DNA from 2 places in the Clostridium sp. SHJSY1 genome. Region 2 is predicted to be linked to the other one. Evidence: a T-box and tRNA genes for the amino acid it is inferred to sense, from the RefSeq annotation. Region 2 holds a T-box; the other holds one or more tRNA genes.
The links. A T-box is a leader RNA that pairs with one kind of tRNA and senses whether it is charged. The one in region 2 lies ahead of pheS (phenylalanine--tRNA ligase subunit alpha), so its partner is inferred to be a tRNA-Phe.

Region 1 (3,302 bases), on a different contig from region 2:
CTGACCTAGCAAATCTAGTAATGCACATTCAATTGCCCATTCAGATTTAACAACAAACTTAAGCTTACTAATATCTAAAGTCTGGATTCCTTCACCATCATCGCCTTCTACTTTAGTAGCACCACTGGCCACTTTGTGAATATTGTTTAAAATAGAACGATATGCTCCTACTTCTTTACCTACAACTAATGGTATACAACTTTCTAAAGCCGCACATGTATAATCTCCACCGTGTATTTCTCCAACTCCAGTATGTCCTGAATTATCAATCAAAATCACAAGGTTTCTTGTAAAAACTGGTTCATGTGCTCCACTTAATGTCATTGACATACTATCATATCCAGCTACAGGTATTACCCTCATATCTGTAACTATAGGACTTCCTGTTTTTTTCATAATATTTTTTCTCCTTTATTTTTTAATAATCTTCAACTATAAAATCATTGAGTAGTGTTCTATCCAATTCTTAATTTTAGTATACCGTTATACGTTTACAAACTCCAATTCATAAATATAATCACATCAATCACATTATCTAATACTTCATAAATAATATAAATCTCTAAAAACCAATAAAATTTCTACTTCAATATATATAATCTATAACCTTTAAATGATAAGATAGTTGTCGTAAAAGGTAATTAATGTTATTCTCATAAGAGATAGAATAATGGTAATTAATTGACAAAAGAGTCATCAATATAAAATTTTTGTGTAAAATTTATATGACAACTCTTTTATCAAATACTGATACAACATTCAGTATAAAACTACAATTTTATAAATAAGAAATGGAGATATTTATGGATATTAAACATTTAGAATATATCATAGAAATTGCGCAACAAAAAAATATGACTAAATCGGCACAGAATCTTTTTGTTTCACAATCCTCTTTGAGTCAATATCTTTCTAAGTTAGAAGCTGAACTTAATACTCCACTATTTAATAGGACTAAAAACGAAATGACACTTACTCCTGCTGGTGTCTTGTATGTAGAATCCGCAAAAACAGTAATTCAAATAAAAAAGAAACTATACCAAAATATAAAAAACCTATCTGGTACTGGACGTATAAGTGTAGGAATCACCTCTCAATGGGGACTTAATATGATTACTAACATTATTTCAGAATATAAGAAATCCTTTCCAAACATTATCTTAGAAATTATTGAAGATTCTGTTCCTTCAATAAAAAGAGATATAAATTTGGGTAAAATAGACTTTGCTATTATGTCTGTTAATACATTAGATGAGCTCTCAGTTAACTATGTAGTGCTACGTGAAGAGGAAGTTGTTTTTGCATTACCAAATACTCATAATTATTGTCTAATTCATAAAAATGAATCAAATCAAATTATCACATCAGAATTAGAGGAAATTTTTAAAACTGATAGTTTTATTTTGTCAAAAAAAGATTCCACAATACGTAGTATTGCAGATAACATTTTTAAAATTAGTAATTTTTCTCCTGATACTGTCTGCGAATTAAATAGTATGGCTGCTATAATAGACATGGTAGCAAAAGGTGTTGGAATTGCTTTTGTTCCAGCCTCCTGTGCTAAACCTAATAAAAATATCAGTTATTTTTTCTTTTCTCCCAAACTATATCGCTACAATGTTTTAGCATATAGAACAAATCTAGTAATAAATGAGGCTGAAAATATATTTATTAACTATGCTAAAAATTATCATTTTCCAGAAAAATAATAATAAATATATAAAAAGAGGACGTCACAAAATCACTTTGCAACGTCCTCTTTTTCCTGGTGGCTCGACCAGGAATCGAACCAGGGACACGAGGATTTTCAGTCCTCTGCTCTACCGACTGAGCTATCGAGCCACATCTACCTGGCAACGTCTTACTCTCCCACACAGTCTCCCATGCAGTACCATTAGCGCTATAGAGCTTAACTTTCCTGTTCGGAATGGAAAGGAGTGTTTCCTCTATGCCATTATCACCAGATACAAATAGTATTATATCTATAAACTTAAATTATGTCAAACATTATTTCTATAATTTTTTATTAATTTTACATATAACACAAACAATCAAACTTTATCTACATATTAAAATAATGGAACTAGAAAAATTTCTCTAGTTCCATATCTATTTTTCTTATTCTAAACAAAGTTCTTTAAATATTTACTTATTAATTCTGCATTCATAGGTTCACATTTAATATCTGTACCTTCTAAAGCTTTATCTGTGTTTGTAGTTTCTAAAACTGGTGCCATTTCACCATATCTACTTTCAAAGTTTTCACTTGGATTCTTTTTCACTATCTTGAAAAGAGATTCTAATAACTTTAATGGATGTTCACTACCTGATTTGAATAAATTTTCTTTCCAAGTAGCATAATCAATACCTTTAGTTTCATAACCACATTCGTTAACTATTCTTCCTAATTCATTAATAGGAATATGAACACTATTCAATAAATTATAAGCTTTTCCATATGATTTTCCTTGTCTTGAAATATATATTATAGCTTCAGCTATATAATCAACTTGAGTCATGTGTATTTTCATATCTATATCTGGATAAGTTTTGGTTTGCATCATAGCTTTAATTGTTCTACTAATTGAATCACTATATTTCCATATTCCTGTTTTATTATCCCCAGTTATTTCTCCTGGACGATATATAGCTGCTCTTAAGCCTCTCTCTCTTGCAACATGTACTATATTTTCTGATACCCATTTACTTTCACTATATGATAGGAAATATCCTGTGCAACTTGAAAGTGGATCATCTTCTGATACTCTCTTCTTAAAATGACTTGTATTATCAAAAACACTATATGATGATATATAGTTATAGTACTTTTGCTTTCCTTGACATGCAAAATCAATAGTTCTTACAGTTCCTAATACATTAGTATCTTTTAATCTTTCATATGGATATATAAAATTAAGTATTGCTCCATTATGATATACAGTATCTATAATTTTAGTAAGATGATTGTACTTTTCTTCTTTTATTCCTAATAATGGCTTATCAAGAGAACCTACTACTGGAACAATATATTCCTTATACTCATCTTTCCACAACTTGTAATATTCTAAATTTTCTTTTAATCTTCTAAATCCATCTTCTTCATTCTTTGCTCTTACATGACAATAAAGTTTTGCTTTAGTCTCTGATATTAGTGTATTAATCAAGTATGCTCCAACAAATCCAGTAGTTCCAGTTATTAGTACATTCTTCATTAGAGGATTTTCAGTTTCATACTTTTTAGGTCGAATGCTTTCATCTAGCCTAACTTCATCATATAAATAACTCTTGTCTTTTTCTAATAA
Region 2 (3,302 bases):
TTATTTAGTTTAAGATACTCTTTTATATCCATTCCTATTGGTGCATCTTCTGGTAATATCATAAGTCCATGAACTGGCTCATCTCCAGCTATTCCAAGTTCCTCTTCTGAACAGAACATACCATTAGATACAACACCTCTCATTTTACCCTTCTTTATTTCTGTTCCATCAGCTAAAATAGATTTATGAAGAGCAACGGGAACTTTATTTCCTTCTTTCATGTTAGTTGCAGCTGTAACTATTTGAATCTTTTCTGTTCCAATATCAACTTGGCAAACATTTAATCTATCAGCATCTGGATGCTTTTCTATTTGCTCTATATAACAAACAACTACATTCTTAATACTATCTCCCTGAATCTCTACCTCTTCAAGTTGTGAACCTGTAAGAGTTAGTATATCTCCAAGCTCTTTAGCATCAACATTTATATCAACATAATCTTTAATCCAATTAAATGGTACTTTCATTACTTCATCCTCCTCTAGAATTGATTTAAGAATCTCATATCACTTTCATATAATAACCTGATATCATCAAGACCATAGCTAAGCATAACCATTCTATCAACACCAAATCCAAAAGCAAATCCGCTATAAACTTCAGGATCTAATCCACAATTTCTTAATACATTTGGATGAACCATACCACATCCTAATAGTTCAATCCAACCAGATCCCTTACACACATTACAGCCTTTTCCTCCACATACAAAGCAAGTTGCATCCATTTCTGCAGAAGGCTCTGTAAATGGGAAATGATGTGGCCTAAATTTAGTTTGAACTTTATCTCCAAACATCTTTTTTGCAAATAATTCTAATGTTCCTTTAAGATCTGCAAAAGTAACTCCCTTATCTATTACCAACCCTTCCATTTGATAGAATATTGGTGAATGAGTAGCATCCACAGAGTCAGCTCTATAAACTTTTCCTGGAGAAATCATCTTTATTGGTGGCTCTTGATTTTCCATAGTTCTAACTTGTACTGGAGATGTTTGAGTTCTTAGCACAATATTATCATTTATATAGAATGTATCTTGTTCACTTCTTGCAGGATGATTTTTTGGTATATTTAAAGCTTCAAAATTGTAATAATCAAGTTCTACTTCCGGCCCATCTTCTATAGAAAAACCCATAGATATAAATATATCTTTCATTCTCTCAACTGTTAATTCTAATGGATGTCTCTTTCCAATATCATTTTTCTTTCCTGGAAGAGTTACATCTATAACCTCACTTTCCAGTTTTTCATTTTTCTCTTTTTCCTTTATTTCTCGGGAAATAAAATCAAGTTTATCTTCTACTACTTTCTTAACATCATTAACCATTTTACCAACAACAGGTCTCTCTTCTTTAGACAACCCTCCCATGCTCTTTAAAATAGTAGTTAATTCTCCTTTTTTTCCTAAAAATTTAACTCTAAGTTCTTGAACTTCTGCAGTAGTTTTTACTGCTTCAATTTCTTTCAAAGCTAATTCTTGAATTTGCATTAATTTTTCTTGCATCTTAATTCTCCTTTACTTGTTTTTATAAGTATAAGTTTAATTTGATTTTCTATTTTTTTGCATAAAAAAAACGACCCTGAAAAGGGACGAATTATCCGCGTTACCACCCTAATTGGTATGCCTAAAAAAATAGCATTACCCAACTCATTAATTTAACGATTTCCCGCTAACTACTACTATTAATTTCACAGCTAGAACTCCTGAGGGAACTTCACCACAACTTATCATAAAAAGGCTTTCAGTCTAAGACCTTTTCTCCCTGAATGTTTTATCATGCTTACTTTCTCAATCATAGTTTACTATTCTATTACTTTCCTATTATACAAATATTTTTATTAAATATCAACTATTTTGTCTAACTTTCTCATAAAGAATAATAGATGTTGCTATAGCCACATTTAAAGATTCAGCACCACCTGGCATAGGAATCTTAACTTTCTTATCTGAAAGATTATATATTTCTTCACTCACACCATTACCTTCATTACCCACTGAAATAATTATTTTCCCTGTCAAATCTTCCTTAAAGAAATCTTTGTCTCCTTCTAAAGAAGTTGCAAGTAAAGAAAATTCTCTTTCTATTAAGTTTTTTGTAACATTATAATTTTCATCATCATGAATAATTGGAATATGGAATAAAGACCCCATAGTAGATCTTATGGTTTTATCATTATATATATCAACAGTTCCTTTTGTTAAAATAATACCATCCACTCCTGCTGCATGTGCTGTTCTAATTATAGTTCCTAGATTTCCCGGATCCTGAACTTTATCACACAAAAGATAAAAACCTCCTTCAAAGTTTATATCTAGCTTTTTCATTCCAACAATAGCTACAATGCCTTGAGGTTTTTCTGTAGAACATAATTCATTAAGTAAGTTTTCACTTAATTTATAAAGCTTTGTCTTTTTTACATATTCTCCTAGATATTCATTAACTTTATCTTCATCTCCACTAAAGAAAATGTATTCTACTAAAATATTAGCTTTAAAAGCTTCTTGAATTAATCGAAAACCTTCAATTATATACTTAGAACTTTTATTTCTACCTTTTCTATCTTTAAGCTTTTTAGTATCTTTATATAAACTATTCTCTTTACTTTCTATAAAAACCAAAGTTTACACCTCTACTATTTAATATTTTTATCATTTAAATAAATATTCTATTCATTTTCCATCAAATATACTTTTTTATATAAAACAAAATGCGACTATCAGTCGCATTTAAATCTATATTAAGCGTTTATGCTTTTCTTAGCTACTTCTACTAAATCAGCAAATGCCTTTGGATCGTTTATAGCTATTTCTGATAACATTTTTCTGTTAATATCAATTCCAGCTAACTTCATTCCATTCATGAATTTAGAATATGAAAGATCATTCATTCTTGTAGCAGCATTTATTCTAGCTATCCATAATCTTCTATAATCTCTCTTCTTTAATCTTCTTCCAACATATGCATTTCTTAATGCTCTTATAACTGATTCGTTAGCAGTTTTAAATAACTTACTTTTTCCACCATAGTATCCTTTTGCAAGCTTTAAAACTTTTTTATGATTCTTACGAGAATTAACCGCTCTTTTTACTCTTGCCATTCCTTAAACCTCCTGTACCATTTCTTATAGATATGGTAATAATTTCTTCATTGCTTTTTCTTGAGTAGTTGAAACATATCCCGCTTTTCTAAGATTTCTCTTTCTCTTTGCACTCTTCTTAGTTAGGATATGGCTTTTGAAAGCCTTTGCTCTCTTTAATTTTCCTGTACCTGTTAATTTGAATCTTTTTGCTGCACCTCTATGAG

Region 1: it has a tRNA-Phe gene. The T-box ahead of pheS (phenylalanine--tRNA ligase subunit alpha) is inferred to sense a tRNA for this amino acid. The anticodon was not compared.

Annotation. Positions count from the first base shown of each region.
Region 1 is NZ_JANDMF010000065.1:18,551-21,852, reverse strand. It holds gene NNC19_RS21180 (enolase C-terminal domain-like protein) at 1-396, opposite strand, end outside; gene NNC19_RS21175 (LysR family transcriptional regulator) at 804-1,709, shown strand; tRNA gene NNC19_RS21170 (tRNA-Phe) at 1,767-1,842, opposite strand; rRNA gene rrf (5S ribosomal RNA) at 1,849-1,965, opposite strand; gene NNC19_RS21160 (thioester reductase domain-containing protein) at 2,124-3,302, opposite strand, start outside.
Region 2 is NZ_JANDMF010000043.1:9,702-13,003, forward strand. It holds gene pheT (phenylalanine--tRNA ligase subunit beta) at 1-467, opposite strand, end outside; gene pheS (phenylalanine--tRNA ligase subunit alpha) at 482-1,501, opposite strand; T-box leader at 1,581-1,803, opposite strand; gene NNC19_RS17585 (RNA methyltransferase) at 1,844-2,617, opposite strand; gene rplT (50S ribosomal protein L20) at 2,737-3,096, opposite strand; gene rpmI (50S ribosomal protein L35) at 3,121-3,302, opposite strand, start outside.